DNA from 3 places in the Paenibacillus sp. FSL R5-0519 genome. Region 3 is predicted to be linked to each of the others. Evidence: riboswitches for the same ligand, from Rfam matches in the RefSeq annotation. Region 3 holds a riboswitch; each other region holds the start of a gene.

Region 1 (5,447 bases), 310 kb from region 3:
ATTGAAGTGCTGATCATGGAAATTTCCATTGAAATTCTGAGAGAGGCAGGGATACGGCTGCCTAAACCGATTGCGCCAGCGATGGGTATCGTGGGAGGTCTGATTATTGGACAAGCAGCAGTACAAGCAGGAATCATAAGCCAATTCCTGGTTATTGTCGTTGCGGTTACGGCGATCTCTTCCTTTACGATTCCGGTCTATAGTGCGGGATTAACGCTAAGAATTCTGCGATTTGCCGCTATGTTCAGCGCAGCCGTACTCGGATTGTTTGGCGTGGTTATGTTCTTTCTGCTTGTATGCACGCATCTGGCTCGACTTTCCAGTTTTGGCGTACCTTATGTTGCACCGGCCGTTCCTTATCATATGAATGACTGGAAGGATTTCGTTATACGTGCTCCGTTAAACATGATGAGAATGCGTCCCGATATGAGTAATCCACTCGACAAGGATCGAAAAGAATAAATTGAATCCCATGGACACGAGGGTTGGAGGTGAAGTAGAGTGAATGGTTCCCCACAAAAGATAACCACAACACAGGCTGTTGTCATTATTGTGAATTACATGCTTGGCGCCGGGATCCTGACGTTACCTCGAACGACCAGTAAGGCTGTCGGAACACCGGATGTCTGGATATCCATTATTCTGTCGGGACTGATTATTGCAGGTGTCGGCATTATTCTGGTTACCTTATGTCGCAGATTTCCGGGAAAAACGGTATTCCAGTTCACCCGTGAAATTACGGGGAGCTGGATTGCTTACATATTGGGATTTGCCATGATTATGTATTTTATGGTGATTGCCGCATTCGAAATTAGAGTCATGGCTGAAGTAACAGGGATGTATCTGCTTGAACGTACGCCCACATGGGCGATTGTAATGGTCTTCATGTGGATCGGTATATATATGATCTCAGGCGGGCTTGGTGTCATTGTAAGGGTGTTCGAGATTATTCTGCCGATTACAATCATTATATTTGTCATTGAAATTCTGCTGAGTAATCAGCTATTTGAGATTGGAAATCTTAGACCAGTGCTCGGCGAAGGTCTTATGCCTGTTTTCAAAGGACTCAAGCCTTCCCTATTATCATATACGGGGTATGAGGTGATGCTAATCATGACTGCTTATATGAAAAATCCGAAGAAGAGCAATATGGCAATGAGCTGGGGAATCTTCGTAACGACCGCGATCTATTTAATTACAGTTGTCATGGTTGTCGGTAGCCTATCCCTGGATGGAATCAAAACACGAACTTGGCCAACGCTGGATTTGGTAAGAAGCTTCGAGATACAAGGATTAATATTCGAACGATTTGAATCCTTATTGCTGGTCATCTGGATTATGCAGATTTTTTCGACTACCGCGATCACACATTACTGTGCTTCGGTGGGCATTCGTGATTTGTTCCGTTCCAAAAAAATCAAAGGCATTATGTACGGTCTGCTTCCGTTCATTTATGTGACAGCCATGATGCCCAAAACGGTGGACGATACTTTTGCGCTTGGAGATATGCTGGGCAATGCATCTGTTTATTTATTTGGCATTCTACCTCTGGTGTTACTGTTGATAAGTCTGATTCGCAAAAAAGGAGGCAAGCGTGTATGATTCCATTCCGTATGTTCTTACGTGTAGCTTCTGCCTTGTGTATTCTGTTATTGATATCCGGATGCTGGAGCAGTCGAGAAATAGAGGATTTAAGTCTTTATGTCGGTCTTGGAATTGATGTCGGCAAAGAGACGGAATTCGAGAAAGACATCGCTGCTCAGGGAGGCTCATATCCTAAGAAGAACTATGTAACTGCTACGGTGCAGATCGCTCCGGGCTTTTCCGACAGTCAATCGAGCCAGCAATCCGGTTCTCCTTCTTCCGGCAAAACATCCTATGCCAATGAACAGCTCAGTGGAGATTCCATGCTGCAAATCTTCCGCCAGTTTGCACTAAGGCGGGATCGCCCCCTCATTGGACATCATCTGAAAGTTATCGTCGTCTCCAAGGATATCGCCAAAAAATATGGTTTGGACCAATTACTTGATTTTGTACTACGGGATAATGATATTCGACCGAACTGCCTGGTGCTGATCAGTCATCATTCTGCATTAGATGTGTTAACATCACAAGATCCTTCTCGAATACCAGCATTCTATCTCACAGGCATTACGAACAACTCTTATATATCCAATAAAATACTTGATCCGGTTCTGCTGTCCAAGTTAGACGCACAAATGCAATCCGGATCGAGCTTCTTGCTACAGAATGTATTAAACTCCGATGGAGAGGATAAGTTCTCCGGAGGCAGCATCTTTGATGGGAAAACGACCAAGTTCATCGGAGAACTTAGTCAAACAGATCTGGAAGGGTTGTCATGGCTCAATTCCAAAAAAAAGGGAGGCGTCTTGAAGACACACAATAAAGAAGGATTCACTGTGTTGTTCGAAATGAAGAAGAAAAAGGTGAAAATCACCCCGAAGGTAGTTGGCAATGATATTTCATTCCATGTGAAGACTGAATCCGAGGGCTGGCTGATGGAGGATTGGCGCGCTCCCGAGGAAGAGGAAAAAGGTGAATATCTTAGAGAATTAGAAAAGGATTTTGCTGAACTGGCCGAACAACAGATTCGTCAGGTATTGTACAAACTTCAGCATACCTATAAAGTCGATGTAGCGGATTTTCGGGATAGCTTGCGTATTAAACATCCAAAAACATGGAAGAAGGTCAAGGACGATTGGGACCGAATCTTCAGCACCGTGCCGATTACGTATGATGTCAAGATATCCATCACCAATCCGGGGTCTTCCACAGAATAGCGAGATTATGATTTAAATATTGACACATTCATGATCAATCGCTATATTTATAAAAAATCATTTTCTTATCCAGAGAGGTGGAGGGACTGGCCCTTAGAAACCTCAGCAACAGATCTGAAGGATACTGTGCTAATTCCAGCGGGTGAACAGCCTGATAGATAGGAGCGTTTGTTTTTATTTGTCAGTAACGGCGCACTCTTTAGGAAGAGTGGGTCTTTTTTGTTTTTTCTGGATGAAGAAGTAGGGAGCAGTAGGTATGGAGAACAACAGCGACAAAGGGCATTTTCAACGGAAAATGCAGGCACGGCATGTGGTCATGCTCTCTCTCGGAGGAGTCATCGGAACGGGATTATTCCTGAGCTCAGGTTATACGATCCAGCAGGCGGGACCCTTGGGCACCATTCTGTCCTACCTGATTGGAGCTATCGTTGTATATCTGGTAATGCTCTGTCTTGGTGAACTGTCTGTTCATATGCCGGAGACGGGAGCATTCCATAGTTATGCAGCCAAATATATCGGACCAGCAACAGGTTACACGGTAGCTTGGTTGTACTGGTTAACCTGGACTGTTGCGCTTGGCTCTGAATTCACAGCCGCCGGTCTGCTGATGCAGCGTTGGTTCCCATCTGTAAACGTATGGATATGGAGCGCACTTTTTGCACTAATGATCTTTTTGTTCAATGCTCTAACGGTAAAACTTTTTGCGGAATCCGAGTTCTGGTTCTCATCTGTCAAAGTAGTTACCATTGTAATTTTCATTATTATTGGTGGTGCAGCGATGTTTGGATTCATCCCCATGGCGGATGCTGAACCGGCTCCATTCCTTTCGAATATTACAGCATTCGGGTGGTTCCCTCATGGGGCTACAGCGATATTGATGACCATGCTTGCTGTAAACTTTGCATTCTCAGGCACCGAGTTAATCGGTATCGCCGCCGGTGAGACGGAGAACCCGGAAAAGACGATACCGAAGGCTATTCATACCACGCTGTGGCGTTTGGTTATTTTTTTCATCGGAACGATTGTGATCTTGTCCGCCTTGCTGCCCATGTCGGATGCCAGTGTACTGGAAAGTCCGTTTGTAGCGGTAATGGAGCGGGTAGGTGTACCCTATGCAGCAGACATCATGAACTTTGTTATTCTGACGGCGATTCTCTCTGCTGCCAATTCGGGCCTCTATGCATCTTCACGGATGCTCTGGTCTCTGGCTGACAAAAGAACGATCTCTCCGTGGTTTGCCAAATTGACCAAGCGCGGGGTACCGCTGAATGCACTTCTGATCAGTATGGTGGGTGGTGCACTGGCTCTGCTGTCCAGCATCATTGCGCCAGGTACGGTGTATATTACGCTGGTCTCCATATCAGGTCTGGCTGTCGTTGCCGTATGGATGAGCATCAGCGCTTCCCAGTATATGTTCCGCAGACAGTATATCCGGGAAGGACATGAGGTCAAAGATCTGGTCTACCGTACACCACTGTATCCTGTGGTACCGATTGTTTCATTTATATTATGCCTGGCTTCATGTATAGGTATTGCTTTCGACCCGACACAGCGAATTGCGCTGTATTGTGGGGTTCCATTTATCGCAGTATGTTACGCAGCTTATTATCTGACAGAACGTGTGAATAAGAAAAGAGGACAAGTACATGACGCAAGTACAACAGACTAATCCCATAGAACAGATCCTACGTGAGCATCCGGTCATGATTCTGGATGGAGCGCTGGCAACGGAACTTGAACAGCATGGCTGTGATCTGGATGATCCACTATGGTCGGCTCGTGTATTGCTCGAGAATCCAGATGTTATCGTTCAGGTCCATGCGGATTATTTCCGTGCAGGAGCCGACTGTGCGATTACATCCAGTTATCAGGCGACGGTGGATGGCTTCCGCAAGAGAGGAATCGGAGAGCAAGAAGCGTTGGACCTGATTCGCAAGACGGTGCAGCTGGCTGCACAGGCGAGAGATGACGTATGGGCAGAAGTGCAGGACGGGGGATTTGAGAACACGGCAGTCAAACCGGAGGGCAATCTGGTATTCGGAACGGCACAACAAACGTCTGATGTCTTCGAGACAGGGGTCTTGGCTCGGCCACGACCGATGGTTGCTGCATCCGTTGGGCCCTACGGCGCTTATCTAGCTGATGGATCGGAGTATGTCGGTCACTACGGTGTGACAGATGAGACGTTGGCTGCATTTCATCGTCCGCGGATGGCCGCGCTGCTTGAAGCGGGTGCTGATATTCTAGCTTTTGAGACGATTCCATCCTTGCAGGAAGCACAGGTGCTGGTTGATTTGCTGAAGGAGTTTCCTCATGCATATGCCTGGTTATCTTTCTCTTTAAAAGACGGGACAAACATCAGCGAGGGCACACCGCTTGAGTTATGTGCACAGACGTTTGGCTCCGAGCCGCAGATTGCGGCGATTGGCCTGAACTGTGCTCCGATGGAAGTGGTGACGGAAGCCGTAGGTATTCTCAGCCGTGCCAGCGACAAACCTGTTATTGTGTATCCGAACTCGGGAGAAGTATACGATGCAGCAACGAAGACGTGGAGTGGACAGGGTACATGTGGCAGTATGAGTGATGCTTCGGAGGCATGGGTTGCTGCTGGAGCACGGATTATTGGCGGTTGTTGCCGTACTACGC
Region 2 (5,447 bases), 2.8 Mb from region 3:
GCTTGTTCCAAATCTACAATCAGATCTTCGATATCTTCCAGACCTACCGAGAAACGCAGCAACCCGTCTGTAATGCCACGGTCCCGGCGAACCTCAGCCGGCATTGCTGCATGAGACATCATCGCTGGGTAGGACAGAATACTCTCGACAGCTCCCAGGCTTACAGCAACAATGGGTAGCTTCACCCGGTTAAGAACTGCTTTTGCACGATCTCCTGAACCGACGTCAAATGAAACGACAGCTCCATATCCTGTTGACTGGCGCTCATGTGCCTCGCGGCCCGGATGATCCTCCAGTCCAGGGTAAAAGACAGCGGTAATATCACTGCGTTCATTAAGCCATGCCGCAAGTCTGGCTGTACTCCGTTCACTATGAGCCATACGAGCCCCCAAGGTTTTCATCCCGCGCATCAGAAGCCAGGATTCTTGTGCCCCGAGTACAGTTCCAAGTCCATTTTGCAACTGTTTCAGTTGTACGCCAAGTGATTCCGTGCGAGCAACTGCTAAGCCTGCAAGCACATCACTATGCCCCCCTAGGAACTTGGTAGCACTATGTACGACGATATCCACACCAAGCTCAATTGGACGCTGATAGTACGGTGTCATAAAGGTGTTATCCAGAATCGTGATCAGGTCATGTTCCTTCGACCAGTCAGTTACGGCAGCGATATCCGTAATACGCAGAGTAGGGTTGGACGGTGTTTCCATATAAACTGCCTTGGTGTTCGGCTTGAGCGCCGCTTTTACTTCATCTATATTGGTCATGTCCACAAAAGTCGTCTCAATCTGCATACGGCTTAATATGGAAGTAAGCAACCGATACGTGCCTCCATATACATCTTCCGTTACAATCATGTGATCCCCTGCGGAGAACATCATGAACACGCTGGAGATCGCAGCCATCCCCGATGAATAGGCGAATCCTCGCGCTCCGCCCTCCAGCAGTGTGATGTAATCTTCCAGAGCCTGACGTGTCGGATTACCCGAACGACTGTAATCATGTTGAGGCGGATTGAAGATATCAAAATGATGGAAGGTTGAGGCTTGATAGATTGGCACACTGGAGGCTCCAGTTGTTTTGTCGATTTCATCACCAAAATGAAGCAATTTGGTATCAAATTTTAATTCAGAATTGGGCTTGTTGTTGGACTCACTCATGAGTGCACGCCTCCTTCAACTTCCTGTTGTGCAGCTGTCAGAGCATTGCCAAGATCTGCAATCAGATCATCCGCATGTTCAATGCCTACAGAGAACCGGAGCAGTCGGTCATCGACACCTACGGCATCACGGATTTCAAGCGGAATATCCGCATGCGTTTGTACCGCTGGGTAGGTCATGAGTGATTCCACTCCACCGAGACTTTCGGCAAAAGCAATCAGTTTGATATGACGTAGCAATGGTTCAACGTAACGTGCATCCTTCACTTTAAAAGAGAAGATACCTGTGTTACCGGTGGATTGTTTATTCTGCACCTCATACCCCGGATGATCGGACAGGCCTGGATGATACACTTCACCCACCGCTGGATGCTCAAGCAAGTATTTGGCAATGGTAAGCGCATTGTATTCATGACGCTCCATGCGAAGAGCCAGCGTTTTCATGCCTTTCATCAACTGGTAGGAGTCGCTTGGAGACAATACCGCTCCAATGGAATTATGCAGGAAAGCCATCTCTGCAGATAATGCCTCACCCTTGGTTATAATTAGTCCGGCCAGCACATCATTGTGTCCGCCCAGATATTTGGTAGCGCTATGAATGATGATATCGGCGCCCAGTTCAATCGGACGTTGGAAAAATGGAGTTAACAACGTGTTGTCAACAATGGTCAACAGGTTGTACTTTTTCGCCCAGGAAGCAACGGCTTCCACATCTGTGATCATCATCAATGGATTGGTTGGTGTCTCAATAAATACCGCTTTGGTATTTGGCTGACGAACCTTCTCCAGTGCTGCCAGGTCATTCGTGTCCACATAACTTGCGGTTACACCGAAACGGGACAAAATGCGTTCGAGCAGGCGATAGGTCCCACCATACAAATCCAGCGATACTATAAGATGATCTCCTTGACCAAACATGGCAAAAATCGTTTGCAGGGCGGCCATACCCGAGCTACAGGCAAACCCTGCATCACCGGACTCCAGCGCTGCAGCCGCTTCTTCCAACACTTTACGGGTTGGATTCGTCGTACGAATATAATCAAACCCCGTGCTTTGTCCTAGCTTCGGGTGGCGAAACGCAGTGGATTGATAGATCGGAAAGTTAATGGCGCCTGTTACCGGTTCATTGATGGACCCTATTTGTGCTAAGCGGCTTTCGATTTTCAACTTGTTGTTGTCTTCCATTGCTGCATCCTCCTGTAATCTCGATTAGATTTGCGGGCCAATATCGTAAGGTGTTTCTTGATACACATAGTAATTGAGCCAGTTAGAGAATAATAAGTTGGCATGAGCGCGCCAGGTAGCCGGTGGCACACGGGAAGGATCGTTATTTGGATAATAGTGTCTAGGCAATGCAATATCCAACCCTCTGGCTACATCCCGGTCATACTCCCACTTTAATGAGAACGGGTCGTACTCGGCATGACCTGTGGCAAAAATTTGTTTGCCGTCTTTGGTCGCAACCAGGAAGATACCCGCTTCCTCGGATTCAGCCAAAATCTCTAAATTTTCATTCTTTTCAATATCTTCGCGTCTCACTTCCGTATGACGGGAATGTGGAACGTTGAATACCTCATCGAATCCACGCAACAATGGAACATGTGGTTTATTGATCGTATGTGGGAAAACACCAAAGCACTTTTCATCAAGTGGTACTTTCGGCACATCAAAATGATGGTATAGACCTGCTTGGGAAGCCCAACATATGTGGAGGGTTGAAGTCACATTGGTTTTGGTCCATTCGAAGATCTCCTGGATTTCATTCCAATAGTTCACGTCTTCAAAATCCATCTGTTCCACCGGGGCACCCGTAATAATCATGCCATCGAAACGGCGGTGCTCAATCTCATCGAAGGTTTTATAGAACAGATCCAAATACTCCTGAGACGTATTCTTCGACGTATGGGATTTGGGATGTACGAGAACAACATCCACCTGAATAGGCGTGTTTCCGACCAGACGAAGCAATTGTGTTTCGGTCGTTTCCTTTGTCGGCATCAGGTTTAATATAGCGATACGGAGTGGACGAATATCCTGCTGGTATGCAGAAGTTTCATCCATGACGAAGATATTCTCTCCTTCAAGTACTTCTTTTGCGGGTAAAGTATCCGGAATTTTGATTGGCATGGTAAGTCTAACTCCTCCTTGTGCATAGATAGATGCAGCTGCCACTGGCTTGATGTCTTCATATCATTACAGTGACAGACTGCCTTGAGCTTGTAAAACATTGAATTGCTCATTCATCCAACGTTACAAACAACCTCAAGTTCCTTAGCGAAAATCACTGCTGAGAAGTCGGGGCATATGACAAAGACCTTCCTCGGATTTCGAGAAAGGTCATATGTAAATAGATATGCGCCTCTCTCATCTCTCAGTTACAACAGTGCCACTTGACACTAGGTCGCTGCAAGAATTAGCACCGTGCGGTATACCGCCGGTTGCCGGGTTTCATCGGGCCAGTCCCTCCACCTACTCTTGATAAGATTTCGCTGTATTAGATTGTAATTTAATATGGTTCACCGTCTACTTTATTACATTAATGCCCTTACGTCAAGGTGCAGTTCTCTGTCCGCTGTCCAGATCGGAACCGTTCTTCATCCGTTGTCATACACTGCCTCAGGGCGCGAAATAGACACATTTTTGCGCTTGAAAGCACCTTGTACCAGCGGTATACTAAACAAGGTGTTATAAACCCTTATGTGAGAGGTGACATATTAAATGGATGGCGACCCGAGGCCTGACTGGCAGCCGAATTCCGACAAACTGCATAGAGAATTGACATCAGCATGCCGGCAGCGGGACGTGACTTCCGTTTGATTATATAGTGAACGCAGCCCTGATCTCCAGGCTCCGCTGCCGACCGGCTGATTTGTTCTTTTTGCGCCCATAATGATAATATCCGCCGAGTTGGCGGGTGCAGAAGGAGTAGATTAACGATGAAAATCCGGTTGGTAAACAACGGTGTATTTATTCCGGTGGACGATATTCAGCAGGCGCTGACTCCACCAGCGGAAGGATTTTACTGGATTGATGCAGATGTAGACGATTTGGCGGTACTTCAACCGCTGTTCTTGATGCATGATCTGGCTGTGGAAGACTGTCTCAGTGACGAAGAACAACGTCCGAAGATTGAAATTTATGAGAACCATTATTTTATTGTGATTAATAGCATCCGTTTCGATGATGAAGAGATATTTCTGCGTGCAGTCAACCTGTTCCTCGGAAGACATTTTATCATTAGTGTTACGAAGCAAAAGGTCAGCGAATTGCGCACACTGAAACCAATCCTGTGGGAACAGGAAATCAGTACACCGGATCGTCTGCTGTATTTGCTGGTTGACTTGATTGTTGATAATTATTTCACCGTAGGTGACCGGATTGAAGCTCGAATCGAAAAGCTTGAGGAAGACATTCTGATGCATACCAAAAAGTCACATCTGAATGAAATCATCGGGCTGCGCAGTGAGATTCTGTGGCTGAAAAAAGTCCTTGGACCTCAGAAAGAGGTCATTAACACACTGAACAAAAAAGATCTGCGTCTCATCGATGATCAACTGCAAAAGTATTTCAGTGACATCTATGAAAATGCCGTAAAAATATCGGAAACCTTTGAGACTTATCGCGACCTAATGGGCAACTTGCGAGAAGCCTACCAATCCAGTATAGCGAACCGGGCGAATGAGATCATGCGTGTGTTTACCGCCATTACCACGGTCTTCATGCCGCTGACGGTTATTACCGGTATATACGGTATGAACTTTACGAATATGCCCGAGCTTAACTGGAAATACAGCTATTTTGTTGTAATTGGCCTGATGGTTACACTGGGCCTGAGCATGTTCTTCATTTTCCGCAAAAAAGACTGGGTATGAACTCGTACGAAATAACAAAGACGATGCGCTCCTCTTGGAGGAACGCGTCGTCTTTTTCTATACCCTGCAACTAACTTACATTCCGCTCTGTCTCTGCATGCCGACGGAAGCGGATGCGAATCATGCGCAGTTTTTCATAGACCTGCTCCAGACTTCCTCCGTCGGGCTTCTCCGCTCCATACACCTTATGTAAAACTGGCTTCAGGAACGTATCTCCCAGCTCCTCATATGCACTCCATACAGCCTCTTGTTCGTTCTCTGGCATCACAGCAAGCTCCACATCAAGAAGGCAATCGGTGTCATAACCTTCGAGATCAAGTGCCTCTAACAGCTCAATCAACTCGCGTCGGGATAATCCGGATCGATTAACGATTTCTTCTAACGTATGCCCTTCCTTCATGCCTTCAAGCACCTGCTTG
Region 3 (5,447 bases):
TTACTTCCAAACCGGCTTTTGATGTAGCCATCCAATCCCCACGTTTGACGATTGCCGTATTCAAGGCAGACTGGTGTGGTGACTGCAAATACATCGATCCGTTTATGCCTGAGGTTGAAGAGAAATATGCACGTGAACTGACTTTGATTGAGGTCGACGTGGATCAGGTTGGAACGGTCAGTGAAGAGCAGAATATTCTTGGCATTCCGAGCTTTGTGGCGTATACAGATGGGCGCGAACTCGTACGGTACGTGAACAAGCTGCGCAAGTCGAGAGAAGAGATTGAGCAGTTCCTGGATCGCGCAGTTGAGGTGTACAACACGATTCATAAATGATGTTATATAAGTTCAAATGATGAATATTCACACAGACACTCCGATGACAGAATAACCTTCCGATCGCTGTTATTGTGTAAATGTTGAAAGAACTTATATAAAAGTATGACAGGTTCATGTCGTAAAAGGGTATACTAAAAAAAATGCCATTTCTCTTGAAATAGGGAAATGGCGTTTGTGTGTTTAGGATTCAGTTTAAGACACAATTCAACTGGCATATCCCTCAATTACATATCCCCAGTGACCTATGGGTCATTATTTCATCAGACGTTAACATTTTGTCACAAAGCGCGGGCGTCAATGAACATTTTATCCGGTATAATGAATTTAGTTGTGAAATAAGTGTCAAAGTATCGAAACAAGCGGAGAATATTCTTCGCCATCTTAAACCAACAGCGGGTGAGAAAAAATTGAAACACTTAACTTTGTTTAAATGGTTAACCGTATTAACCTGTCTTGTCATGTTTCTGGCCACTTTTGGTGGAGGCATCGTAACCAAAACGGAATCGGGCCTTGGTTGCGGAACGGAATGGCCTTTATGTAACGGGAAACTCGTTCCGGCACATACTGTGGCTTCACTTATTGAATATTCCCATCGCGCTGTAAGCGCACTGGCTGGATTGTTGTCCATTGCCTCGTTTGTTGCTTTTCTGCTGTTTGGCAAGTCACGTCGTGACCTGCAATTGTTCTCTTTCTTAACCCTGGTATTTGTTATCGTGCAGGGAATTATGGGGGCTTTTGCTGTTGTCTTCTCCCAATCTTCAGCAGTCATGGCACTGCATTTCGGCTTTGCACTGATTGCTTTTGCCAGTTCCCTGATGATGGCGCTGGGCATAAGGCAGGAGGCAAAAGATGGCGGATTGGAGCGACTGAATAAATACCCTCGGGTGAGCAAAAAATTCAGGAATCTGGTCTGGTTCTCCACCATTTACACATATCTCGTGGTATACACAGGTGCATTTGTGAGCCACACGAATTCTGCTGGCGGATGTTCCGGATTTCCGCTCTGTAACGGGCAGATTATTCCTGAGCTTTCAGGAGGGGTAGCGGTTGCTTTTGCTCACCGTGCAGCAGCAGCGTCGCTCGTCATTGTTATTGCAATTCTGGGTCATTTCGCTTACCGTAATCATCCAGACAACAAGGAAATGCGTACCCTTGGCGTGGTATCCGTTGTTCTCATCCTGATGCAAGTCGTTATTGGTATTTTCATGATGGTGACAATGAACCGCCCGGAAGTATACATGTTCGTAGCGCTCGCTCATATGCTGGATATCGCCATATTGTTCGGGGTTTTGACGTATATGAGTTTCCTGGTGTACAAGCTGCATCGACCGGTTAATCGGTTCTAGATACAGATACAGTTCTCTTGAAGGTACTCGGCCTAATATGAAAGTCCACCATCCAGTGATGTACATCATTGGACAGGTGGACTTTGTTTGATGTCAGGGGGATCAGGGCAACCTATGGCAAGCAGCAATTACACGGAATGGATGAAGTTTTACGGTGATGAATTCTTGTTGATTCGGAAAAGAGGAGGTTAAATATGCTGCGAACGTTGTTGGGGGAAAAACCGCGTATAAACGAAGGTAAATTGAAGGAAGCGATGGACTCCATGGCGCATACACTTGAGCTCTTTCAGCGGCAAATGCATGTGGATCATGATCCCACGCATGACTATCGGAAACTGTATGTGTGGACTCAGGGACTCATCTCCTCACTGGATGAACTGGAGCAAAGCAGCTTCGCTGCAGCTCATTTTCGCAAAAAGGTCGTTGCAGGCTCAACGGACGACATGACGCCGACTGAAAAAGCCGAGTATGCCCGATATGTGTATTTCTACAAAGATGGCTTCATCCGCTGCTTTGCCATTCTGGATAAAGTCGGTACCGTATTGAATGAAATATTCCAGTTGAATACTTCAAATACAAAAGCGCATTTTTCTTATTTTACGGTGTTAAGGCAGTTCGATTATGCGAGGGAGCATCATGATCTTGCGTTGAAATTAATTCAGATCAAGGACTCATACCGGGAGCCGATGAGCAAGCTGCGCAAACGACGTAATATGGAAATTCACTACATGAACTCAGAAATGCACGATGACCTGTGGCAGTTACACCAGACCTTGCAAGGTAAAGTAAAGTTGGAGGATCTGAATCAGCATGTGCAGGAAATGCGTCAGGGCGTGGATATGGTCTGTGAAACGTTAACAGCCTCTTATCGTTATATCAATAAAATATGGCAAAGAAATAATTCCCTTTGACAAATCGGAATACTTGGAATATACTGAGTTTCAATTAGAGTGTTACAATGACGAAGAAAGAACTGATATTTCTCAAAAGTTACATTCACATTATAAAGCATGAACTACATGAACTTATAAAATCCTACAATAACATATTTCTTATCGAGAGCGGCGGAGGGACAGGCCCGATGAAGCCCGGCAACCGATTTGTAATGACATGATACATGTATCATTCGTTATAAATGTTAGGTGCTAATTCCTACAAAATGGTGCAAGGCACGATTTTGGCAGATGAGAAGGTATATTCTTTCACGTGAAGAGCCCTCTTTGTTTCTGCAAAGGGCTCTTTTTTTGTACTTTAAGGGGAGTTTTCCTTTAGATCGGGTAAAGATACATGTAGGTGGTTGGAAAGGGGCAAGTGCGATTGATTGAATTAAAAGGATTAACCAAAACGTACGGCAAAGGAAAAAAGTCTACAACAGCGTTATCCGAGTTGAATTTGAACATCCAAAAGGGTGAAATCTACGGCGTTATTGGGCATTCCGGAGCGGGTAAAAGTACACTGATTCGCTGTATTAATTTGCTGGAGCGGCCTACGGAGGGTGAAGTATGGGTTGACGGGATCAATCTGACTGAACTGAGCAAAACCGAATTGCAGCAACAGAGACGCAAGATCGGGATGATTTTTCAACACTTCAATCTGTTATCCTCTGCAACGGTATATGATAATGTGGCTTTTCCTCTAAAGCTTGTGGATACACCCAAGGATGCCATTGATCGCAAAGTGAAGGAAATGCTCAATCTCGTTGGTCTGGAGAACCATAGCAACAAATATCCAGCTCAATTGTCAGGTGGACAGAAACAACGTGTGGGGATTGCGAGAGCACTTGCGAGTGATCCGAATGTACTTCTATGTGATGAGGCTACTTCAGCACTTGATCCGCAGACGACAAATTCAATTCTGAAGTTATTGCTCGACATTAACGAAAAGTACAACCTTACGATTGTGCTGATTACACATGAGATGCATGTCATTCAAAACATATGTGACAAGGTGGCTGTCATTCATCAAGGTGGCATTGTGGAACAGGGACCTGTAACCGAAGTGTTCCTGAAACCGCAGCATGCGATTACGCGGGACTTCATGATGCGTGACCATGAAGCTGGACTGGCTCTGGAAGAGACCGCTCTGGCGAATGCAGGCATTGAATTGCAGGCAGGTGTTGCTTCGAAACTTGTGAAGATATCCTTTCTGGGGAACAAAACATATGAAGCGATTTTGTCCAGAACGGTTCGTAAGACGGGTGTGGATTTTGCCATCCTGCAAGGAACGATCTCTACGATTAAACAGGTTCCTTATGGACAACTGACCGTTCGGTTCGAAGGTGATTCCAATGCGATTGATCGGACGATATCCGAATTGACCGCTGACGGACTTGATGTGGAGGTGCTTCGTTAGATGGATTTTTCAACAGTTCGTTGGGAAGAGGTTGGTAAAGCTTCCATAGAGACACTGCAAATTTTGGGTGTATCAGGCCTATTCACCGTTATCTTTGGTTTACCACTCGGAGTTCTGCTGTTTATGACAGCCCGATCTGCTTCGATCAAGTCACGGACGGTGTACATTATATTGTCCTTGATTGTAAATATTTTGCGATCAGTTCCATTTATCATTTTGATTGTTGCTCTTATTCCATTTACTCGTTCACTCGTCGGTACAGCTACAGGTGTGTTAGGTGTTATACCTCCTTTGGTTATTTCAGCCGCTCCTTACTTCGCCCGATTAGTGGAAACTACTTTGCGTGAAGTGGATCGTGGGGTTATAGAAGCAGCTCAGGCCATGGGCGCATCGACCGGACAGATTGTAAGACGGGTGTTGTTGCCTGAGGCACTGCCTGGTCTGCTCGCTGGGATTACCATTACCATCGTTACGCTCGTCTCTTATACGGCAATGGCGGGCATGGTTGGTGGTGGAGGACTGGGAACGCTGGCAATTAACTATGGATACTTCCGTTATCAATATGAGGTTATGATCATTTCCGTTGTGTTTATGGTCATTCTCGTGCAAATTCTCCAGATGGCTGGAGATCGCTTGGTCACATTTTTCACCAGGAAATAACACATAGATAACATGATGGCTGTGCAGTCATTCGAACGCCACATGAAAAAAATGATTAGAGAAGGGGTTTTACACATGAAAAAATGGTCATTCGCTCTACTTAGTCTTATGTTGATTGCAGTTCTCGCAGCTTGCGGGAACAACAAGGATGCCGATAGCGGTGCAGACAATTCAGCAGGTGCACCACGCACGGTTGAATTGAAAGTGGGAGCTTCACCTACACCACACGCAGAGATTCTGGAAAGCATCAAACCTGAACTGGAAGCACAAGGCATTCGTCTGCAAGTCGTTACGTTCAATGATTATGTACAACCCAACCAGCAACTTGCTGATAAAAAATTGGATGCAAACTTCTTCCAGCACCAGCCTTACTTGGACACAGAGAATAAAGAACGTGGATTCAACCTCGTTGCTGTAACACCTGTTCATGTTGAACCTTTTGGCGGATACTCCAAAAAGATTAAATCTTTGGATGAATTAGCTGATGGCGCAAAAGTAGCCATTCCAAATGACCCATCCAATGGTGGACGTGCACTGTTGTTGCTCGCGAAGGAAGGCATTATTACGCTGAAAGACAATACAAATATCACATCTACAATTCAAGATATCACAGCCAATCCGAAGAACCTGAATATCATCGAGCTGGATGCAGCCATGATGCCTCGTCAATTGGATGAAGCGGATCTGGTATTCATCAACGCCAACTATGCGCTTGAAGCGAACCTGAATCCGGCGAATGATGCTTTGCTGA

The links. A riboswitch is a leader RNA that binds a small molecule or an ion and turns the genes downstream of it on or off. The one in region 3 is predicted to bind S-adenosylmethionine.
Region 1: another riboswitch for S-adenosylmethionine. It lies ahead of mmuP (S-methylmethionine permease); the one in region 3 lies ahead of MKY73_RS03965 (methionine ABC transporter ATP-binding protein).
Region 2: another riboswitch for S-adenosylmethionine. It lies ahead of metA (homoserine O-succinyltransferase); the one in region 3 lies ahead of MKY73_RS03965 (methionine ABC transporter ATP-binding protein).

What each region holds. Positions count from the first base shown of each region.
Region 1 covers NZ_CP150234.1:582,154-587,600, forward strand. The annotation lists gene MKY73_RS02560 (spore germination protein) at 1-462, shown strand, start outside; gene MKY73_RS02565 (GerAB/ArcD/ProY family transporter) at 502-1,602, shown strand; gene MKY73_RS02570 (Ger(x)C family spore germination protein) at 1,599-2,801, shown strand; SAM riboswitch class I at 2,864-2,966, shown strand; gene mmuP (S-methylmethionine permease) at 3,058-4,470, shown strand; gene mmuM (homocysteine S-methyltransferase) at 4,448-5,447, shown strand, end outside.
Region 2 covers NZ_CP150234.1:4,635,910-4,641,356, forward strand. The annotation lists gene MKY73_RS20750 (aminotransferase class I/II-fold pyridoxal phosphate-dependent enzyme) at 1-1,157, opposite strand, end outside; gene MKY73_RS20755 (aminotransferase class I/II-fold pyridoxal phosphate-dependent enzyme) at 1,154-2,341, opposite strand; gene metA (homoserine O-succinyltransferase) at 2,366-3,283, opposite strand; SAM riboswitch class I at 3,518-3,641, opposite strand; gene corA (magnesium/cobalt transporter CorA) at 4,093-5,028, shown strand; gene MKY73_RS20770 (HRDC domain-containing protein) at 5,099-5,447, opposite strand, start outside.
Region 3 covers NZ_CP150234.1:896,065-901,511, forward strand. The annotation lists gene MKY73_RS03950 (thioredoxin family protein) at 1-335, shown strand, start outside; gene MKY73_RS03955 (heme A synthase) at 746-1,684, shown strand; gene MKY73_RS03960 (Cthe_2314 family HEPN domain-containing protein) at 1,879-2,595, shown strand; SAM riboswitch class I at 2,734-2,875, shown strand; gene MKY73_RS03965 (methionine ABC transporter ATP-binding protein) at 3,002-4,036, shown strand; gene MKY73_RS03970 (methionine ABC transporter permease) at 4,037-4,696, shown strand; gene MKY73_RS03975 (MetQ/NlpA family ABC transporter substrate-binding protein) at 4,772-5,447, shown strand, end outside.